DNA from 4 places in the Bradyrhizobium sp. USDA 4506 genome. Region 4 is predicted to be linked to each of the others. Evidence: predicted binding sites of a transcription regulator. Region 4 holds the regulator's gene; each other region holds the start of a gene.
What was found. The regulator HrcA, encoded in region 4, represses chaperone genes, less so after heat shock. The targets are predictions, from matches to a motif close to GTTAGCACTCNCNNNNNGNGAGTGCTAAC.
Positions count from the first base shown of each region.

Region 1: the regulator HrcA is predicted to act here: its motif matches at 1,536-1,564, upstream of ACVIHF_RS20120 (co-chaperone GroES).
Region 2: the regulator HrcA is predicted to act here: its motif matches at 3,386-3,414, upstream of ACVIHF_RS41110 (co-chaperone GroES).
Region 3: the regulator HrcA is predicted to act here: its motif matches at 2,733-2,761, upstream of ACVIHF_RS22195 (co-chaperone GroES).

Region 1 covers NZ_JBSSBM010000002.1:3,775,690-3,781,280, reverse strand. The annotation lists gene groL (chaperonin GroEL) at 1-1,134, opposite strand, end outside; gene ACVIHF_RS20120 (co-chaperone GroES) at 1,178-1,492, opposite strand; gene ACVIHF_RS20115 (usg protein) at 1,885-2,175, shown strand; gene ACVIHF_RS20110 (cupin domain-containing protein) at 2,275-2,841, shown strand; gene ACVIHF_RS20105 (hypothetical protein) at 2,858-3,016, shown strand; partial or broken gene ACVIHF_RS20100 (IS701 family transposase) at 3,013-4,343, shown strand; gene ACVIHF_RS20095 (arylsulfatase) at 4,541-5,591, opposite strand, start outside.
Region 2 covers NZ_JBSSBM010000002.1:8,270,362-8,275,952, reverse strand. The annotation lists gene ACVIHF_RS41130 (L,D-transpeptidase family protein) at 41-847, opposite strand; gene ACVIHF_RS41125 (protein phosphatase CheZ) at 1,158-1,934, shown strand; gene ACVIHF_RS41120 (hypothetical protein) at 2,170-2,448, shown strand; gene ACVIHF_RS41115 (hypothetical protein) at 2,673-3,191, opposite strand; gene ACVIHF_RS41110 (co-chaperone GroES) at 3,509-3,805, shown strand; gene groL (chaperonin GroEL) at 4,010-5,591, shown strand, end outside.
Region 3 covers NZ_JBSSBM010000002.1:4,215,531-4,221,121, reverse strand. The annotation lists gene ACVIHF_RS22210 (relaxase/mobilization nuclease domain-containing protein) at 1-18, shown strand, start outside; gene ACVIHF_RS22205 (conjugal transfer protein TraG) at 42-2,027, shown strand; gene ACVIHF_RS22200 (CopG family transcriptional regulator) at 2,033-2,479, shown strand; gene ACVIHF_RS22195 (co-chaperone GroES) at 2,795-3,109, shown strand; gene groL (chaperonin GroEL) at 3,256-4,902, shown strand; gene ACVIHF_RS22185 (hypothetical protein) at 5,273-5,560, opposite strand.
Region 4 covers NZ_JBSSBM010000002.1:7,011,084-7,016,674, forward strand. The annotation lists gene ACVIHF_RS35160 (penicillin-binding protein activator) at 1-717, shown strand, start outside; gene hemW (radical SAM family heme chaperone HemW) at 911-2,068, opposite strand; gene rdgB (RdgB/HAM1 family non-canonical purine NTP pyrophosphatase) at 2,055-2,690, opposite strand; gene rph (ribonuclease PH) at 2,702-3,415, opposite strand; gene hrcA (heat-inducible transcriptional repressor HrcA) at 3,586-4,674, shown strand; gene grpE (nucleotide exchange factor GrpE) at 4,840-5,445, shown strand; gene ACVIHF_RS35190 (VOC family protein) at 5,494-5,591, opposite strand, start outside.

The DNA of each region.
Region 1 (5,591 bases), 3.2 Mb from region 4:
CACCGCGACGCCGCCTGCGAGCTTGGCGAGACGCTCCTGCAGCTTCTCACGGTCGTAGTCCGAGGTGGTCTCCTCGATCTGCGCCTTGATCTGGGCAACGCGGGCGTCGATGTCGGCCTTCTTGCCGGCGCCGTTGACAATCGTGGTGTTCTCCTTGTCGATCATCACCTTCTTGGCGCGACCGAGCATCTGCAGCGTGACGTTCTCGAGCTTGATGCCGAGGTCTTCCGAGATGGCCTGGCCGCCGGTCAGGATCGCGATGTCCTGCAGCATGGCCTTGCGGCGATCGCCGAAGCCCGGAGCCTTGACGGCCGCGACCTTCAGGCCGCCACGCAGGCGGTTGACGACGAGGGTGGCGAGCGCTTCGCCTTCGACGTCTTCGGCGACGATGACCAGCGGCTTGCCGGTCTGCACCACGGCCTCGAGCAGCGGCAGCAGCTCGTTCAGCGAGGAGAGCTTCTTCTCGTTGATCAGGATGTAGGCGTCGTCCATCTCAACGCGCATCTTGTCGGCGTTGGTGACGAAGTAGGGCGAGATGTAGCCGCGGTCGAACTGCATGCCCTCGACGACGTCGAGCTCGGTCTCGAGCGACTTGGCTTCCTCGACCGTGATCACGCCCTCGTTGCCGACCTTCTTCATGGCGTCGGCGAGGAACTTGCCGATCTCGGCATCGCCGTTGGCCGAAATGGTGCCGACCTGGGCGATCTCCTCGTTCGAGGTGACCTTCTTCGAGTTCTTCTGGAGGTCCGCAACGACGGCTTCGACCGCGAGGTCGATACCGCGCTTCAGGTCCATCGGGTTCATGCCGGCGGCGACCGACTTGGCGCCTTCCCGCACGATCGCCTGGGCGAGCACGGTCGCCGTGGTGGTGCCGTCGCCGGCCGCGTCAGCGGACTTGGAGGCGACTTCGCGCACCATCTGCGCGCCCATGTTCTCGAACTTGTCCTCGAGCTCGATCTCCTTGGCGACGGTGACGCCGTCCTTGGTGATGCGGGGAGCGCCGAACGACTTCTCGAGCACCACGTTGCGGCCCTTGGGGCCGAGGGTGACCTTCACCGCGTTGGCGAGGATGTCGACGCCGCGCAGCATCTTGTCGCGCGCGTCAACGGAGAATTTGACTTCTTTAGCTGCCATCTGGGTTTTCCTTGGAATGATTTACTGGGAGGGAAAGAGGCGCTTAGGCGGCCTTCTTCTTGGAAGCGGGGACGTCGAGCACGCCCATGATGTCGCTTTCCTTCATGATCAGCAGGTCTTCGCCGTCGATCTTGACCTCGGTGCCGGACCACTTGCCGAACAGGACGCGGTCGCCGACCTTAAGGTCGATCGGGATCAGCTTGCCAGCTTCGTCGCGGCCGCCCGGGCCGACAGCGGTGACTTCGCCCTGCGAGGGCTTTTCCTTGGCACTGTCCGGAATGATGATGCCGCCAGCGGTCTTCTCTTCGGCGTCGATACGCTTGACCACGACGCGGTCGTGAAGCGGACGGAATTTCATGCAGTCCTCCTAAACATTTGTAGATGCTGTAGATTTTTGGAGAGTTAGCAGTCCAGTCCAGCGAGTGCCAGACTGGCTGGGCAGGAGATAGGCCAAGCCTTGGCGGCGGGCAAGTGCCTCTAGCAGAAAAATTGGCACTCGTAAGTGTCGGCTGCCAAAAGGATACCGAGATCATTTCGGCATCCTTAATACCGCCCCGTGGGGCGCTGCGGCTATTAGCAGATGCGGTAAGCTGCTGCCAACGCAAGAAATTTCAACAACCTATTAAACATTTAGGCTTGAGATGGGTTAGTCGCGTGCGTCACATTTCTCTCATGTGAGCGCATCCATTGCCGGTGGTCCGGCGGGGAGGTCGGCCACCACGTGAATGCGCTCCGTCACAGGAGGTTGGCATGGTCTCGCGAGTTGGTGGGGTTGTTTCCGACGATTTCCGGAAGCAGTTGCTGGGGTACGGGCTGACGACGGCGCAAATCCTCTATCGGATGCCGGATCACCCCTCGTTGCTGCAGACCTATGTCTGGCAGAACTACGACCTGTTTCCGAAATTTCCGGCGCTGCAGGATTTCCTCGCGTTCTGGCAAGCGAAGCTCGAAGGCCCGCTGTTTTCGGTGACGGTGGCGCATTCCAAGCTGGTCAAGCCGGCCGAGCTGCGTGCCGTCGACGGCGTGTTCCGGCTGCATTAGCTGGCAAGGAGGCAAAAGCGCGCTGTGCGCCTTTGCTCGCCTCGCGGCGCGCGACTTGTGTTAGCCTCTCTCCGTCACAAAAAGACGGGAGGCGAAACAATGGCCAAGAAGACGGCATCAAGATCGGCAGCCAAGACCGCGGTGAAGAAGAAATGGTCGGGGCTTGGCGCAGGCGCCAAGAAGACGTCCGCGAAATCGTCCGCGCGCAAGACCATCAAGTCGAAAGGCCGCGTCTCGGCGGCCAAGAAGAGCGCGCCGAAAGCTGCAGCCAAGGCGCGGCCGAAGCAGCGCGTCGCGATCAGCCATCACCGCGAAGAGGACTTTAAGGCCGACGGGCTGCGCGCCTACGCCAAGTACCGCGACCTCGGCATCGCCGCCGCCTCGCATGGCCTCGCGCAGGCACACGTCATCCGGCTGCAGGGACCGTGCAATCCCGATGAGGTGTCGAAGCTGCACTTCCACGATGTCGACTTCCAGATGGTCTATGTGCTCAAGGGCTGGGTGAAGACCTACATGGAAGGCGAGGGCGAGACGCTGATGCAGCAAGGCAGCGCCTGGACCCAGCCGCCGCGCATCCGGCACATGATCCTGGACTACTCCGACGACGTCGAACTGCTGGAGGTGATCCTGCCGGCCGAGTTCAAGACGGTGGAGTTGAAGGCGTAGGCTTTTCGCGGCCGTCATGGCCGGGCTTGACCCGGCCATCCAGCTTGCTTCGAAAGATTCTCCTTGGTCGATGGATGCCCGGGTCAAGCCCGGGCATGCCGATTTTCTAGCACTACTTTGGCAGATTGTTGATTTTGCCGCGTTTTATAGGATTCCCGAATCAATTTTTCAATGATTCATGGGTGGTCGGCTCTTGGAGGGCTGACCATGCCGAGATGGGAAGACGAACTCGAACGCTGGCTAATGCCGTTCTTGGACCGGCTGGGTCATAAGACCCGGCAGCGGATGTGTCCTCTGTATGTTGCGGGATTGATCGGTCCGGGCGATCGCAAGAGCGTTCAGCCGATGGCGGAACGCCTTGCCACGAGCAACTACGACCAGTTGCACCATTTCATTGCGGACGGTGTCTGGGATGCGACGCCGCTGGAGACGGAGCTGCTCAACCAGGCGGACCGACTTGTCGGCGGCAGGGATGCGATGCTGGTTATCGATGACACCTCACTTCCCAAGAAGGGTGAGCGATCGGTCGGTGTTGCGGCTCAATACGCGTCGGCTCTCGGTAAAACCGCAAATTGCCAAACGCTGGTGTCTTTAACGCTTGCACGCGGCGAAGTGCCAGTGATGGTCGCGTTACGTCTCTTTCTGCCTGACAGCTGGACAAGCGACATGTCTCGTTTGAAGCGCGCTCGCGTGCCAGTCGAACACCGAACGCCACGGTCCAAGCCGGAGATCGCTTTGGCCGAGATTGACCGCGCGATGGCAGCCAACATGCGCTTTGGATGTGTGCTGGCGGATGCAGGATACGGCCTCAGCGCACCGTTTCGACAAGGGCTAACAGAGCGCGGGCTGACCTGGGCTGTCGGTATCCCTCGGCACCAGAAAGTGTATCCGGTCGATGTGAAGCTCATTTGGCCGATCACCAAAGTCCGTGGCAAACCACGAAAGCACCACGTGCCCGATATCTTATCGATTGCGGCCGAACAAATGCTGGCCAGCGCCAAATGGAAAACCCTGAGTTGGCGTAGCGGGACGAAAGGTCGGCTCAAAGCTCGATTTGCTGCTCTCCGTGTCCGCACCGCCGACGGCCCTCCGCAGCGAATATGGGATAAAGGTCAGCAGCATCTGCCAGGCGACGAAGCCTGGCTCATTGGTGAGCAAAATACTATCTCGCCAATCTTCCGGCGGCGACGGATCTGCGCACGCTGGCCGCCACCATCAAGGCACGGTGGATTTGTGAGCAGGCGCATCAACAGCTGAAGGAGGAGCTTGGACTTGATCACTTCGAAGGGCGGTCATGGCAAGGTCTTCATCGCCACGCCTTGATGACAATGATTGCCTACGCCTTCCTGCAACATCGTCGCCTCGCATACGCGGGGCGGAAAAAAAAGAATCAACGGGCCTCCGCCTCAGCCAACCATGCCAGCCGTACGTCACGCCATCGTCGATCTCATCCTTCGGCCGCCGCCTCAGCAGTGCCCATATTGCCGAAAGGAAATCCCTGAAAAACAGCGGCGAAAACACAATCTGCCAAAGTAGTGCTAGGCCGTGTACGCATAAAACCGTCGGCGTGACTCTACGTCCGCTTTGCCCCGATAGCGACCAAGTTCGTGCGGCAACGCAAGATGTCGCGATGGGCCAAGAGCGGATATCGACGTACTCTTGATCCGCGCGGGCTTGAAATTCGGCGAGGTTACGCCGATCAATCCCGCGCTCTTTCAAGCGCGTGTCGCATGACCTTTTGATCGTCGCTCGAGAGCTGCGTTGGCCCGAGGTTGAATGTCAGCTTGTCGATCTTGCCGGTAAATTGGAACGGCAGCTTGTAGCTATCATCCACTCCTGTACGGGTGTCGATTCCGATGTCGAAGGACTCGTCGATGGCCATGAGAAATGCAATTGAGTGCGGAATCGACTGACGGGAAAGTTCCTTGCCGTCCACCGAGAGCACCCCGGTGCCACCCTTGCCGAAGCCAGGCCCGTCATATTTGAAGTCGAACACGATAGTGTGCTTGCCCGGCTTGAGCGCAGTGCCCAGCCAGTCCCGCGCGCCTACCCCGCTCTCCCAGCGGTATCGCTTCAAATCCAGCATGTTGTAAACGAAGACGGGCTTGCCCTTGAGCAAGTAAAGGCCATACCCGCTGAACCGGCCGCCAAGGGTTGCAATCATACCCTCAGCTCCGCCCGGCGGGACGGTTACCTCAGCAGTGATCTTGAAGTCCTTGTTCATAATGTTGGGGGCGCTTTCGACCGGAATGCCGGGATTAGCACCACTATAGGTGAACACGGCTCGCCCGGCGGTCGCACTGGGGCGTGGAGTGATCAAGCGCGGAAGCACGGAGTTGTCCAGCGGCAAGACCTGGTACTTGCCCGCCTCGCTAAGAAACAGCGTCTGTAGCTCCTTCAGCTTGTCGGGATTTTTGGCGGCAACGTCGTTGCTCTGTGAGAAATCCTCGGCGAGATTATACAGTTCCCATTTGTAATCGTTGATCTCAGGAAGCTTGGCCGTGCCAAGTAGCCACGGCGGCGCTGGAGGCGTCGTGCACGCGTACCAGCCATCGTGGTAGATGCCGCGGTTCGCGAACATCTCGAAGTATTGCGTGCTGCGCTTTGACGGCGCGTTGGCGTTGGCTTGTTCGAACGTGTAGGCCATGCTCACGCCCTCGATGGGCTTTTGCGCAATACCGTTGACCGTCCCCGGAGCCTGAATGCCCGTGGCCTCAAGAATCGTCGGTACGACATCGATGATGTGGTGG
Region 2 (5,591 bases), 1.3 Mb from region 4:
GGACGACACCATCTTTGGGGCAGCTGCTTCAAAACCAACTTCACATCACGACGACCCTGGCGCCGACATTGACGCGGCCGTAGAGGTCGATGACGTCCTCGTTGCGCATCCGGATGCAGCCGGACGAGACGTTGGTGCCGATCGTCCAGGGCTCGTTGGAGCCGTGGATGCGGTAGAGCGAGGAGCCGAGATACATCGCGCGGGCGCCGAGCGGATTTTCCGGGCCGCCTTCCATGTGCCGCGGCAGATCGGGACGGCGCGCCAGCATTTCCGGCGGCGGCGTCCAGGCCGGCCACTCCTTCTTGGCGGAGATCGTCTTCACGCCCGCCCAGGTGAAGCCGGGCCGTCCGACGCCGATGCCGTAGCGCAGCGCGCGGCCGTCGCCCTGCACCAGATAGAGAAACTTGTTCGGCGTATCGACGACGATGGTGCCGGCGCTTTCCCTGCCGCTATAGTCGACCAGCTGCTTCTCGTATCTCGGATCGAACGGACGCTGCGCCGGGTCGCCCGCGGCCTCTTCCTGCTGCCGGAGCATCTGCTGCTGCGGATCCATCGGCGGCAGCTGACGGTTGCTGTAGTAGCCCGGCTGCTGCTGATACATCGGCTGCGGCGAATACCCCTGCGACGACGGCGCATCGCCGAACAGGAATTCGATGAAGCCGCCGCCCATGTTGGAGCGCTGCGGCTGCACATAGGCGGTGCGCATCGGCGGCTGCGGAGCGCCCTGATTGGCATAGATGACGGCGGGCCCGACGGGCGCTGCCGCGTCGATCGCCATGGCGTGATGGGGAACGGCAATAAGAGAAGACGCGCCGGCGAGCAGCGCAAGCGTGGTTTTCCTGAACATCGACGTACTCTGTACTGGTTTCGTCGTGACGTGATGCGCGCGGCGCCGACTTTGCGCCGTTGCACGTGGTCAATAAGCAATGAAAACCGCATCGGTTTGGTAAACGGAGCGGCCGTTTCGATTCACCACATCGGCAATGGGGCGCGGTTTTCCGTGACAGCGTTTATTTTGCGTGAACGGCGCGGCGACATGGTTAATCGCCGGTAGCGCCGCGCTTGCGCGCTATCCGCGCAAACAGTTCCGGCGTGAACCTGACGTTAAATCCGCTCTGTCTAGAACGGACTTCAGTGAAGGGGCGGGAATGAAAATCATGTCAGTGAAGCGCAAGCGTTTTCGTGTCGAGCAGGCGATGGGCGAGGCTGTGATGCCGGAGCCGGATGTTTCCAGCGGCGCCGATCTCGGTCCGATGCATCGCGAGATCATGGCCGAGCTTCGCTCGATCCGCGCCCAGATGGCCGCAGCACCGGCACAGCGCACCGGCGACAGCGTCGATGCCGCGGTCGCCCGCGAAGTCGCCGAGACCCACGCGCTGCTCGAGACCTACCGTGCGCAGGTCGAACAGTGCGAGAAGCTCAAGGTCGAGCTCGACCTGATCCACGACGCGATCAGCCGCACCAAGCGCGAGATCGCCGTGCTGCACGGCAAGAGCTTCAACGGCGAGGAGATGGCGAAGGTCAATGGCGAACTCGGCGCCGTGGTCGGCGGCACCGAACAGGCCACCCAGCAGATCCTCGAGGCGGTGGAGGCGATCGACCAGGCCGCGACCGCGCTCGCGAACAACGTCACGCCCGACCAGCAGAAGCGGCTCAGCGAAGATATTCAGGAGCGCGTGGTCTCGATCTTCGAGGCCTGCAACTTCCAGGACCTCACCGGCCAGCGCATCAGCAAGGTGATGCAGACGATGAAGTTCATCGAACAGCACATCAACGAGATGATGAACATCTGGGGCGGCGTCGACGCGATCAAGTCGCACGTCCCGGCGATCGTCGACACGCGCGAGGGCGATGCCCGCCTGCTCAACGGCCCGAAGCTCGACGGCGACGCCGGCCACGCCTCGCAGGACGACATCGACGCGATGTTCAACTGAGGTTTGTCGGATCAAAACGAAAAACGCCTGCCTTCGGGCCGGCGTTCTTGTTTGCGCGAGCCCACCCAGTAGAGGTCACCAGACACAGCGCCATGCTCGCGCTGTCGTTGCGCCGACTTCACGCACAGACGTACGGCCGCGCGCGGGCGTTGATCTACGTCAACGCGATCCGTCCCTTGCCGCTCATATGTTGGGCCGCGCCTGAAGCGGCGCACCATCTTTTGGCCCGCCCGCGATGAGGAGGATCACCATGCGTCGGACGAACATTGTTCCAGCCAAGTCAGTGACGGTTGCGGGAATAGCCGCGAGCCTCATGTTGGGGATTGCCGGTGTGGCGCTCACTCCAGCACCGGCCAAGGCCGTGGTTTACTGCACGTATGTCGGTTATCCGCAGGGTTGCGTGGCGCGGGCGGGCGTTGTGCTCAGGCCTCGTCCGGTGGCGCGCGCTGCGGTCCGTCACAATGCGGGCGGCAACCTGAATGGCGGCGTCAATCGGGTTGGCGTGCGGCGATAAGGCCGCGTTTTCGGGTCTCCTTCCCTTCTCCCCTTGTGGGAGAAGGTGGCGCGGATGCAATCCGCGCCGGATGAGGGGTTGTCGCCGCCTACTCAAATCTCGAAAGGGTCACTCGCGGAGGAGACCCCTCACCCGGATCGCATCTGACGATGCGATCCGACCTCTCCCACAAGGGGAGAGGTGCACCCCGATGCGGCGCTATCTCATGCTGAAGTAGCTCGCCGTTACGCCCTTGGCGCGCAGCGGACATAGACCATGTTGCCGTAGCGGACCCCGGCGTCCTTGTCGACGAAGCGGGTGATCATGACGCGGCCGTCGAACGAGACGATCTCGCGGTCCTGCTCGCCGGGCGTCGGTCCTGGCGGGCCGATATAGTTCTTGCCGCTCGGGGAACCCTTCAGCCGCAGTTCCTGCGGGGTGGCCTGGTCGGCCAGATGCATGATGACGCCGCCGTTCTGGCCGGCGCCGATCACGTAAGGCTGCTTGCACTGGCCGCGCGCAGCGGCCTCGGTGCGGGCGCGATCGGCGGGATTCTGGAACGAGGCGAGACCCCAGCGGCCGACGATCTCGTCGGCGCGGATGCTTGCGGGCATTTCGGGGGCGACCCCCGGCTCGGCTGGCGCCGGCTCAGGGTTCGACGACAACGACGGCAGGCTCATGCTGCCGCACGCCCCCAAGAGTGTCGTCAGCGCCGAAACAGCCGCGAACCGTGCGACCAATCGCGCGTTGAATGACCTGATCATATGCATCCCCCGACTATGTCCCGGCCGCACCCGTCCCGCAGCCAAGCGTAAAACTTAAGACGGAGCAATGACGTCTGACAAAATTACGTCATCGCTACGATTTGGTTTCTGGTCCACCATCCTATATTGGCCTCACCAAGGCCTTAACCCGTTTGCTTGACAGAAACTGCGCCAAGCCATATTTCCCGCCCACAATTAGCACTCTCGCACCACGATTGCTAAGAGCGTCGGGCGTCCTGCCCAGCGCCGACCGGGCCGGCATCCAACGCCGGTCCCGATGAACCGGACCTGAAACCGAGCCTCCAAGAGGGAACGTCATGGCTAAATCCACCTTCCGCCCCCTGCACGACCGCGTCGTGGTCAAGCGTATCGATGCCGAGGAGAAATCCAAGGGCGGCATCATCATTCCGGACTCGGCGAAGGAGAAGCCGTCCCAGGGCGAGATCGTCGCCGTCGGCCCGGGTGGCCGCGACGAGGCCGGCAAGCTGATCCCGATCGACCTCAAGGTCGGCGACCGCGTGCTGTTCGGCAAATGGTCGGGCACCGAGGTCAAGCTCGACAACCAGGAACTCCTGATCATGAAGGAGTCCGACATCATGGGCGTGCTGGCGTAAGCGCCACGACCAATTCGAGAGCGCCCAGTCTCTCCGTCGTCATGCCCGGTCTTGATCCGGGTATCCATCAATCTTCGCAAGATTCTCGCAAGGACGATGGATTGCCGGGGCATCTGGCACGAAGACGCACTTCGTGCTTTCGCCCGGCAATGACGAGCGCAGATGCCGGGCGACCGCATCCAATCATTCCAGGAGTTCAAATCAATGGCTGCCAAGGACGTAAAATTCGCCGGAGAGGCCCGCGACCGCATGCTGCGCGGTGTCGACGTGCTCGCCAACGCCGTGAAGGTGACGCTCGGCCCGAAGGGCCGCAACGTCGTCATCGAGAAGAGCTTCGGCGCTCCCCGCATCACCAAGGACGGCGTCACCGTCGCCAAGGAGATCGAGCTCGACGACAAGTTCGAGAACATGGGTGCGCAGATGCTGCGCGAGGTCGCTTCCAAGACCAACGACACCGCCGGTGACGGCACCACCACCGCGACCGTGCTGGCGCAGGCCATCGTCCGTGAGGGCGCCAAGTCGGTCGCCGCCGGCATGAACCCGATGGACCTGAAGCGCGGTATCGACACCGCGGTCGCGGCCGTGATCAAGGACATCGAGAAGCGCGCCAAGCCGGTCGCCTCCTCGTCCGAAGTCGCCCAGGTCGGCACCATCTCGGCCAATGGCGATGCCGCGATCGGCAAGATGATCGCTCAGGCGATGCAGAAGGTCGGCAACGAGGGCGTGATCACCGTCGAGGAGAACAAGTCGCTCGAGACCGAGGTCGATATCGTCGAGGGCATGAAGTTCGACCGCGGCTACCTCAGCCCCTACTTCATCACCAATGCCGAGAAGATGACCGCCGAGCTCGAGGATGCCTACATCCTGCTGCACGAGAAGAAGCTGTCCGGCCTGCAGTCCATGCTGCCGGTGCTGGAAGCCGTGGTGCAGTCGGGCCGTCCGCTCTTGATCCTCGCCGAGGACGTCGAGGGCGAGGCGCTGGCGACCCTGGTCGTCAACCGCCTGCGCGGCGGGCTCAAGGTCGCCGCCGTCAAGGCGCCGGGCTTCGGCGATCGCCGCAAGGCGATGCTGGAGGACATCGCGATCCTGACCGGCGGTCAGCTGATCTCCGACGACCTCGGCATGAAGCTCGAGAGCGTCACGATCAACATGCTCGGCCGCGCCGGCAAGATCGTGATCGACAAGGAGAACACCACGATCGTCAAGGGCGCCGGCAAGAAGAAGGACATCGACGCCCGCGTTGGCCAGATCAAGGCGCAGATCGAGGAGACCACCTCGGACTACGACCGTGAGAAGCTGCAGGAGCGCCTCGCCAAGCTCGCCGGCGGCGTTGCCGTCATCAAGGTCGGCGGTGCGACCGAGGTCGAGGTCAAGGAGAAGAAGGACCGTGTCGAGGACGCGCTGAACGCGACCCGCGCCGCGGTGCAGGAAGGCATCGTGCCGGGCGGCGGCGTGGCGCTGCTGCGCGCCAAGAAGGCGGTCGGCCGGCTCACCAACCCGAATGCCGACGTCCAGGCCGGCATCAACATCGTGCTCAAGGCACTCGAAGCTCCGGTCCGCCAGATCTCGGAGAACGCCGGTGTCGAGGGCTCGATCGTGGTCGGCAAGATCCTCGAGAACAAGTCGGAGACCTTCGGCTTCGACGCGCAGACCGAGGACTATGTCGACATGGTCGACAAGGGCATCATCGACCCCGCCAAGGTGGTGCGCACCGCCTTGCAGGACGCCTCCTCGGTGGCCGGTCTGCTCGTGACCACCGAGGCCATGGTCGCCGAACTGCCGAAGG
Region 3 (5,591 bases), 2.8 Mb from region 4:
CGGGGACTTGGACTGTAGATCGCGCAGAAAGGACTAACGCCATGTCCGCGACCACCATCCTCTGGGGACAGATCCTGACCGTGCTCGCGATCGTGCTTCTGACGACCTGGGGTGCGACGGAATATGTCGCCTGGCAGCTCGGATTTCAGGGGCAGTTGGGCACCCCATGGTTCAGCGTCATTGGCTGGCCGATCTATTATCCGCCGGCGTTTTTCTGGTGGTGGTTCTTCTACGACGCCTATGCGCCCGACATCTTCGTGCGCGGCGCGTTCATCGCGGCCTCGGGCGGATTCATCTCGATCGTGGCCGCGATCGGCATGTCGGTCTGGCGGGCGCGCGAGGCGAAGAATGTCGAGACCTACGGCTCGGCCCGCTGGGCCGAGACGGGAGAGGTCAACGCGGCCGGGCTCCTTGGCGACGACGGGGTCGTGCTCGGCCGCTATGAGCGTGACTATCTCCGTCATGACGGTCCGGAGCATGTGCTGTGCTTTGCCCCGACCCGCTCGGGCAAGGGCGTTGGCCTGGTCGTGCCCTCGCTCCTGACCTGGCCGGGCTCGGCGATCGTTCACGATATCAAGGGCGAGAACTGGCAGCTGACCGCCGGCTTCCGCGCGAAACATGGGCGGGTTCTATTGTTCGACCCGACCAATCCGAAGTCAGCGGCCTACAATCCGCTGCTCGAGGTTCGCCGCGGCGTATGGGAGGTGCGCGACGTCCAGAACATCGCCGACATCCTGGTCGATCCCGAGGGGAGTCTGGAGAAGCGGAACCATTGGGAGAAGACCAGTCACGCGCTGCTGGTCGGCGCCATCCTCCATGTCCTCTATGCCGAAGAGGACAAGACGCTGGCGGGCGTCGCCGCGTTCCTCTCTAATCCGAAGCGGTCGATCGAATCGACGCTTGTCGCGATGATGAAGACCGCGCATCTCGGCGAAGCCGGACCACATCCCGTCATCGCTAGCGCAGCGCGCGAGCTGCTCAACAAGTCCGACAACGAACGGTCGGGCGTGCTGTCGACCGCCATGTCGTTCCTCGGGCTCTACCGCGATCCCATCGTCGCCGCGGTGACCCGGCGCTGCGATTGGCGCATCACCGACATCGTGGGCGACCAGCAACCGGCGACCCTCTACCTCGTCGTGCCGCCCTCCGACATCAACCGGACCAAGCCGCTGATCCGTCTGATCCTCAACCAGATCGGCCGGCGTCTCACGGAGGACCTGCAGGCCAAGGCAAAGCGCCACCGGCTGCTCCTGATGCTCGATGAGTTTCCCGCGTTGGGGCGGCTGGATTTCTTCGAGTCGGCGCTGGCGTTCATGGCAGGATATGGACTGAAGGGCTTTCTGATTGCCCAATCGCTGAACCAGATCGAGAAGGCGTACGGCCCGAACAATTCGATCCTCGACAACTGCCATGTCCGCGTCAGCTTCGCCACCAACGACGAGCGCACCGCCAGGCGTGTCTCCGATGCCTTGGGTACCGCGACCGAAATGCGCGCCATGAAGAACTATGCCGGCCACCGATTGAACCCGTGGCTTGGTCATTTGATGGTCTCCCGGCAGGAAACGGCCCGGCCGCTGCTCACCCCAGGCGAAGTCATGCAACTGCCACCGACGGACGAGATCGTCATGGTTGCGGGCGCTCGGCCGATCCGGGCGAAGAAGGCGCGCTATTACGACGACGCGCGCCTCCTGCAGCGCATTCTGCCGGTGCCGGCACTCACTGTTCCCAACCAGGGGCGGCCGAATGATTGGACGGGCCGGCCAGTGCCGCCGAAAGCGGAAATCGGCAATGCCGGCCCGATGACCGCGACCGAAGATGACGATCCGACCGGATCCGAACGCCGCCAGCAGCCCGAGCTCAGCCGCGTGACGCTGGTCGAGAGGAGGGCGCCGATCGAGAACGAGTTCGAAGCCGATCCCGTCGATGATGCGGACGATGAGGCCGTCCGCAACAGCCGCATAACGCGGATCATGCGAGGCGTAGCGCGGCAGGTCTCGCTGGACTCCGGCGATGGCATGGAGCTGTGACCGCCATGACCGTCCGCAAGAAGAAGATCCAGATTTCGGTCTACCTCGACCCGGCCGTTATGACGGCGCTGACGGACTATGCCGCGCGCCGAGACCAACCTCAATCGCTGATCGCTGAGGCCGCGATCGCCTCCTTTCTGTCCCCGGATGCGGCCGAACGACGGGAGGCGGTGATCGCGAAGCGCCTCGACCAGCTCGATCGCCGCATGATCCGGCTTGAGCGCGACGTCGGCATCGCGGTCGAGACGCTTGCCGTGTTCGTCCGGTTCTGGTTGACCACGACCCCGGCATTGCCGGAGCCGGCCGCGCAAGCCGCGCGCGCCAAGGGAGGTGAACGCTACGATTCCTTCGTCACCGCACTTGGCCGCAGGCTCGCCAGGGGACCGAAGCTCCTGCAGGAGATCGCGGACGACCTCGGTGGCGACGATCATTCGGGCCAGCCACGCTCCTAGGTCTGTACCTGTGAATTTGTGGGGTGCGCGACGATGGCGTGTCCGCCTAGGTGTTTAGTCCCGTCCGCACCGAAGTCGTGTGGCGGTGCAATAAGTCGCGACGGCCCAGATCGGACACAGACACTGCTGGCGGCCTATTGCTTCGCCCGCCAGCGATCGCCGCGGGCATTCTCCTTCGAGAGACCCAATTTGCAGCCAAATATCGCAGGCGGACGCTCTTGCGCCCAACTGTCACAGGTATAAGTGAGCTGCGATTAGCACTTGCTCATTGTGGGTGCGAATCCCGAGATTGCGCACAAGGCCAGGGAGGATCGCATGAAATTCCGTCCGCTTCACGACGGCGTCGTGGTCAAGCGCATCGAAGCTGAAGAGAAGACTGCTGGTGGCGTCATCGTTCCCGACTCGGCCAAGGAAAAGCCCTCGCAGGGCGAAGTGATCGCCGTCGGCCCGGGCGGCCGCGACGAGAGCGGCAAGCTGATCCCGATTGACCTTCAGGTCGGCGACCGCGTGCTGTTCGGCAAATGGTCGGGCACCGAAGTCAAGATCGACGGCAAGGAGCTGTTGATCATGAAGGAGAGCGACATCATGGGTGTTCTCACTGGCACCTCCGCCAGCAAAAAGGCCGCTTAAGCCGTACGCCCGCTCTCTTGAGGAGCAGGCGCTGCCGGCGTCTCGAAAGATGAGGCCAAGAGCCAACTGTCTCGTTCTTCGAGACGCCCGCTTCAAGAGCAAGCACTTCAGGACGAGGAGCAGAGATCAACTCAGGGGAGACAGACATGTCAGCCAAAGAACTCAAATTCGGCGTCGATGCCCGCGACCGGATGCTGCGCGGCGTCGATATCCTCGCCAACGCGGTGAAGGTCACCCTCGGTCCGAAGGGCCGCAACGTGGTGCTCGAGAAGTCGTTCGGCGCTCCCCGCATCACCAAGGACGGCGTCGCTGTCGCCAAGGAGATCGAGCTCGAGGACAAGTTCGAGAACATGGGCGCGCAGATGGTGCGCGAAGTCGCCTCCAAGTCCGCTGACGCGGCCGGTGACGGCACCACCACCGCGACCGTGCTCGCGGCCGCGATCGTGAAGGAAGGCGCCAAGTCGGTCGCCGCCGGCATGAACCCGATGGATTTGAAGCGCGGTATCGACATGGCGGTGGAAGCCGTGGTCGCCGACCTTCAGAAGAACTCGAAGAAGGTCACCTCGAACGAGGAGATCGCCCAGGTCGGCACCATTTCGGCCAACGGCGATGCCGAGATCGGCAAGTTCCTCGCCGACGCCATGAAGAAGGTCGGAAACGAGGGCGTGATCACGGTCGAGGAAGCCAAGTCGCTCGAGACCGAGCTCGACGTCGTCGAGGGCATGCAGTTCGACCGCGGCTACATCTCGCCCTACTTCGTCACCAACGCCGACAAGATGCGTGCCGAGTTGGACGATGCCTATATCCTGATCAACGAGAAGAAGCTCTCCTCGCTGAACGAGCTGCTGCCGCTGCTCGAGGCCGTGGTACAGAGCGGCAAGCCGCTGGTCATCGTCGCCGAGGACGTCGAAGGCGAAGCCCTCGCCACCCTCGTCGTCAACCGCCTGCGTGGCGGCCTGAAGGTCGCGGCCGTCAAGGCTCCGGGCTTCGGCGATCGCCGCAAGGCCATGCTGCAGGACATCGCGATCCTGACCGGCGGCCAGGCCATCTCGGAAGACCTCGGCATCAAGCTCGAGAACGTCACGCTGCAGATGCTCGGCCGCGCCAAGAAGGTGATGATCGACAAGGAAAACACCACGATTGTCAGCGGCGCCGGCAAGAAGGCCGACATCGACGCCCGCGTTGCCCAGATCAAGGCGCAGATCGAGGAGACCACCTCGGACTACGACCGTGAGAAGCTGCAGGAGCGTCTCGCCAAGCTCGCAGGCGGCGTCGCGGTGATCCGCGTCGGCGGCGCGACCGAGGTCGAGGTGAAGGAGCGCAAGGATCGCGTTGATGACGCGATGCACGCGACCCGCGCGGCTGTCGAGGAAGGCATCCTCCCGGGCGGCGGCGTCGCCCTGCTCCGTGCCTCCGAGCACCTGAAGGGCCTGCGCACCAAGAACGACGACCAGAAGACCGGCGTCGAGATCGTGCGCAAGGCGCTGTCGGCTCCGGCTCGCCAGATCGCGGTCAACGCCGGCGAGGACGGCTCCGTCATCGTCGGCAAGATCCTGGAGAACAAGACCTACAATTACGGCTTCGACGGCCAGACCGGCGACTATGCCGACCTCGTCAAGAAGGGCATCATCGACCCGACCAAGGTCGTGCGCACCGCGATCCAGAACGCTGCCTCGGTTGCCGCGCTCCTAATCACCACGGAAGCCATGGTCGCCGAGCTGCCGAAGAAGAACGCACCCGGCGGCATGCCAGGGGGTGGTGGCATGGGCGGCATGGGTGGTGTGGACTTCTAGGTCCAAAGTTCAGCCTTCAAAGAAAGAGAGGCCCGGCATCGCCGCCCGGCTTTTCTGTACTGGTTATATGTCGGACACGAATCGTGCCGGTCGCTGGGCGAACCACTTCTGGTCTGGCCCGAGCGGACGTACCGACGCTCTCGCCTGACGAAAAAGACTAAGTCCGCGCGTGCTCGTCGACAGCGACCTTGAGCACGAATGGCTTCGCGCGCCTGCGCTCCACATCGAACTCTGAGCGGCCCGTGTAATTGATATCCCGGCCATACATGTGCAGTGACATTGAAACGTCTTCTTGCCGAACGTCACAGCAGCTTCTCGACGCCATGCTCGCTCACGTTGCGGATCAGCGGCGCTTGCGATCAACTACGCATCATTCTATGTTCACCAAGACTTCCCCTGCGATAATTTCGGGGGCGCCAAGATGAAGGTCATGCATGCTTGCTTGAACAAACTGCAGGACCTTTTCGTTCGCCGCATTGGCGCTTTCGCGGTCCTCGAATATCATCACAGCGACACCAACGCCTTGGCCCCCATCCAATACATAATAAGATTTAAATCCGGGCGAATCCTTCAGGATCTGGCCGATGCCACTCTTGGCGCGGCGGGCAGCATCCGCAACCGAACGAACCTTGGTGTACTTTCTAACGAACATATACATCTGGCCACCCTTGCATCTCAATTCCGGTCCT
Region 4 (5,591 bases):
GTGGCCGGGCGCGGCGTCTATCTGCTGAGCTTCCTGCCGGAGTCCGACATCAACCGCATCGTCGACTACTCGGCGGGGATCGGAAAGCGCTCGTTCGCCGCGATGGTGCCGGACAACGCCTATGGCAACGTGGTCGAGGCCGCGTTCAAGCAGGCGGTCGGCCGCAAGAACGGCCGCGTCGTCGCATTCGAGAAATATGGCGCCGATCGCGCGACGCCGGCGCGAACCGTGGCGCAGGCGCTCGGCCAGGCCGATGCGCTGCTGATCGCCGACGATGGTGATTCGGTGGTCGCGACCGCCGATGCCTTGACCGCAGCCGGCGCCAATCTGCGCAACATCCAGCTGCTCGGCACCGGGCTGTGGGACAATCCGCGGGTGTTCGCGAGCCCCGTCTTGCAGGGCGGCCTCTACGCCGCGCCCGATCCGTCCGGCTTCCGCAGCTTCGCCGGCCGCTACCGCAGCAAATATGGCGGCGAGCCCGTGCGCACCGCGACGCTTGCCTATGATGCCGTGGCGCTGATGGCGGCGCTCGCGCGCACGCAAGGGGCGCAGCGCTTTGCGCCGGAGACATTGACCAATCCGTCCGGCTTTGCCGGTATCGACGGTCTGTTCCGCTTCCGCTCCGATGGCACCAATGAGCGCGGCCTTGCGGTCATGAAGGTGGCCTCAGGCGGTAGCACGCCGGTCGCAGGCTCGCCGAAGAGCTTTGGCGCTTGATTTTCGTCGGGCGGTCAAGCTGCCTTGTCGAGCGCCGGCACCCGCCAGCTCCTTTGCATGGGGTTGTTTTCGATATTTTGGCAGCGTGCACCTAGAGCGGTTTCGAGCGAAGTGGATACCGGTTCGCGTGAAGAAAACGCGTCAAAACAAGAATCTAGAGCCTCGTTCCGATTCAATTGGAACGGGATAGGCTCTAGGCGGCGAGATCCGCAACGACCGCGTCGAGCACCGGGAATCCCGACGTCGTCACCCGCAGTCGTCCGTCGGCGTCGACGGCGATCGCGCCTTCCTCGCGCAGCATCGCGATCCGGTGCGGGTCGAGCTGGCGGCCGGAGAGCTTCGCATAGCGCTTGGGATCGATGCCCTCGGCGAGCCGCAGCCCCATCAGCAGAAACTCGTCGGCGCGTTCTTCGCTGTTGAGGCTGTCATCGCTGACGACGCCGTGACCGCGCTCCTCGACGTTCAACAGCCACGCCTCGGGGCGCCGCTCGGTTGCGGTCGCGTGCCTGACGCCATCGATGTCGAGCCGGCCATGTGCGCCGGGGCCGATGCCGGCATATTCCTCACCGCGCCAGTAGACGAGGTTGTGCTTGCACTCCGCGCCGGCGCGGGCGTGATTGGAGATCTCATAGGCCGGCAACCCTTCGCGGGCGCAGACCTCCTGCGTCACGTCGTAGAGCGCGCGCGCAGTCGCTTCGTCCGGCGTCTGCAATTTGCCGGCGGCATGCAGCCCGAAGAACGGCGTGCCTTCTTCGATCGTGAGCTGGTACAGCGACAGATGCTCGGCCGCTTCCGAGATCGCCTGCTTCAGTTCATCGGCCCACATCCGCGGCGTCTGGTCGGGGCGGGCATAGATCAGATCGAACGAGTAACGGTCGAACGCAGAGCGCGCGATCGCGACCGCGTCGAGCGCCTCGCGCGCGCTGTGCAGGCGGCCCAGTGCTTTCAGCGAGGCGTCATCGAGCGCCTGCACGCCGAGCGAGACGCGGTTGACGCCGGCTGCGCGATAGCCGCGAAAGCGCGTCGCCTCGACGCTGGTCGGATTGGCCTCGAGCGTGACCTCGACATCGCGCGCCACCGTCCAGTGCTTGCCGATCGCATCGAGTACGGCACCGACGGTCTTCGGCTGCATCAACGACGGCGTGCCGCCGCCGAGGAAGATCGAGGACACCTGCCGCCCCGGCACGCGCGCGGCCGTCGTCTCGATCTCGCGGGCGAACGCGCGCACGAAACGCTCCTCGTCGACCGGCGCATGCCGCACATGGCTGTTGAAATCACAATACGGGCATTTCGACAGGCAGAACGGCCAGTGCACGTAGACGCCGAAGGCTTCTCGGTCAGCGTGGCTCAAGGCAGATCTCCGCGAGCTTCACGAAGGCGCGGGCGCGATGCGACAGGCCGAGCCCGAGCGGCGGCAGGCCGTGCTTCTCGATGCTGGTCATCTCGCCGAAGGTCCGCGTGTAGCCGTCGGGCAGGAAGGCCGGATCGTAGCCAAAGCCGGCAGTGCCACGCGGCGGCCAGACCAGGGTTCCATCGGCGCGGGCCTCGACCTCCTCGAGATGATCGTCGGGCCAGGCCACGCACAACGCCGACACGAAGTGCGCCTTGCGCCGGTCCGGTGCGGTGGCGCCGCGTTCCTGCAGCAGCCGCTCGATCCGCGTCATCGCCGCCATGAAGTCCTTGCCCTCGCCGGCCCAGCGCGCCGAGTAGATCCCGGGCGCGCCGTCGAGCGCGTCGACCACGAGGCCGGAATCGTCGGCGAAGGCTGGCAGTCCGGTCGCCTTCGCGGCCGCGATCGCCTTGATCGCCGCGTTGGCGCGAAAATTGTCGCCGGTCTCCTCGGGCTCGGCGAGGTCAAGCTCGCCGGCCGACACCACCTCGACGCCGTGCGGCGCCAGCAGTTCCCGCATCTCGGCAAGCTTGCCGGGATTATGGGTGGCGATGACGAGCCTTCCGGTGATTCGGCGGTGCATGACCAATCTGACTACGCCACCGCGATCTTTTGCAAGTCGACCAGACGCGCGACACCTTTGCGCGCCAGCGCCATCAGCGCCAGGAATTCACCTTCCGAGAACGGCGTCTTCTCGGCGGTGCCCTGCACCTCGATGATCCGGCCGTCCCCGGTCATGACGAAATTGGCGTCGGTGTCGGCTTCGGAATCCTCGGCATAGTCGAGATCGAGCACCGGCGTGCCCTGGTAGATGCCGCAGGAGATCGCCGCCACATTGTCGCGCAACACGTTGGTCTTCAGCATGTTGCGGGTCTTCATCCAGTTGATGCAGTCGGCCAGCGCCACCCAGGCACCGGTGATCGAGGCGGTGCGGGTGCCGCCGTCGGCCTGGATGACGTCGCAATCGACCGTGATCTGGCGCTCGCCGAGCGCCTCCAGATCGACGGCCGCGCGCAGCGAGCGGCCGATCAGCCGCTGGATCTCGACCGTCCGGCCGCCCTGCTTGCCGGCCGAAGCCTCGCGGCGGGTGCGTTCCAGGGTGGCACGCGGCAGCATGCCGTATTCTGCGGTGACCCAGCCGCGGCCCTGGCCCTTCAGCCACGGCGGCAATCGCTCTTCCAGCGTGGCGGTCACCAGCACATGGGTGTCGCCGAACTTCACCATGCAGGAACCCTCGGCATATTTGACGACGCCGCGTTCCAGCGACACGGGACGCAGTTCATCGGGTGCACGGCGGCTTGGCCGCATGAAATCCTCCAGAAATCCGAGAAAATTGGCTGGCCGTGCTTGTAGGAGCGGGAAGGGGCAGCGGCAAGGGTTTTCGGCCCCGGTAGGGTCCGGTACGAGGGGGCCGAATGCATGCTTGTCATCGGCCTCCCGGATCGACAAATTATGCAGTAATTGTGAGGGACTGGAGTGTGACTCACCACGATCCGATTGGCCTGATCGCGCCGCATGCCGGGCTCGCCCAGCTCAACGAGCGTTCGCGCGACATTTTTCGTCAAATCGTCGAAAGCTATCTCGCGACCGGCGAGCCGGTCGGTTCGCGCAACATTTCGCGCCTGATCGCATTACCGCTGTCGCCGGCCTCGGTCCGCAATGTGATGTCGGATCTCGAGCAACTCGGCCTGATCTATGCGCCGCACACCTCCGCCGGCCGGTTGCCGACCGAACTCGGGCTGCGCTTCTTCGTCGACGCGCTGATGCAGGTCGGCGACCTCACCGAGGCCGAGCGTCAGTCGATCCAGACCCAGCTTGCTGCCGTCGGCCGCGCGCAATCCGTCGAGGCCGCGCTCGGCGAAGCCTTGACGCGGCTGTCGGGACTGACCCGCGCCGCGGCGGTGGTGCTGACGCAAAAGTCGAATGCGCGGCTGAAGCATATCGAGTTCGTCCGGCTGGAGCCGGAGAAGGCGCTGGTCGTGCTGGTCGGCGAAGACGGCCAGGTCGAAAACCGCGTCCTGGCACTGCCGCCGGGTGTTCCATCCTCGGCCCTGACCGAGGCGACCAACTTCCTCAATGCGCGGATTCGCGGCCGGACGCTGGCCGAAGCGCGGCTCGAGCTCGAGACGGCACTGACGCAAAACCGCGCCGAGCTCGATCAGCTCACGCAAAAGGTGGTCGCGGCGGGCATTGCGAGCTGGTCCGGCGGCGAGAACGAGGACCGCCAGCTGATCGTGCGCGGTCACGCCAATCTGCTCGAGGACCTGCATGCGCTCGACGATCTCGAGCGCATCAAATCGCTGTTCGACGATCTCGAAACCAAGCGCGGCGTGATCGATCTGCTCGGCCGCGCCGAACGCGGCGAGGGCGTGCGGATCTTCATCGGCTCGGAGAACAAGCTGTTCTCGCTGTCGGGTTCCTCCACCATCATCGCGCCCTACGGCGACGCCCAGGGGCGGATCGTGGGCGTTCTCGGCGTGATCGGACCGACGCGGCTGAACTATGCGCGGGTGATCCCGACCGTCGATTATGCCGCGCGCATCGTCAGCAAGATGCTGGGCGGCTGACCGGAGGGCGATTTCGCTTTCATTTGACGGGTTTTCTTCACCCAAGCCGGAGATCCCAGTTCCCGAGACCGGTATGTTGCGCTTGATTTTCGCCGCCCAAAGCACGATATCCCGGCAAGCAATCCCCAAGATTTGAACCGACGCGAGTTTTCGAGAAGGCAAGCCATGACCGATCCGAACCGGGCCAATGACAACACCGAGAATTCGGCGCCGACGGGTGAGCCCGTGGTCTCGAAACCCTACATCATGCCTGACGAGCCCGAGGCCGGATCGGCGGAGGCGCTGACCAAGGAACTCGCCGAGGCGCGCGACCGGACGCTGCGCACGCTGGCCGAGATGGAGAATCTCCGCCAGCGCACCCGCCGCGAGGTCGCCGACGCCAAGACCTACGGCATCACCGGCTTTGCCCGCGACGTGCTCGATATCGCCGACAACCTGCAGCGCGCGCTCGATGCGGTGCCGGCCGAGACCAAGGAAGCCGCGGATCCTGGCCTGAAGGCGCTGATCGAAGGCGTCGAGCTGACCGAACGTTCGCTGCTCAACGCGCTGGAGAAGAACGGCGTCAAGAAGTTCGACCCGATCGGCGAGAAGTTCGATCCGAACTTCCAGCAGGCGATGTTCGAGGTGCCTGATCCGTCGGTGCCGTCGGGCACCGTGGTGCAGGTCGTGCAGGCCGGTTACATGATCGGCGAGCGCATCCTGCGTCCGGCGCTGGTCGGCGTCTCCAAGGGCGGCGCCAAGGCCGCCCCGACCGCCGACATCACCGCCTGATCCGTCCGATCCCGGACACCCGTCTGTGAGCTCGCGGATTGCGCGGGCTCACGGTCGCGACTTCTCGCGGGCCTTCGGCCAATAGGTGCCGAAGCTCCAGAGATTTCCTTCCGGATCGCGGCAGGCGAAGTCGCGGCTGCCATAAT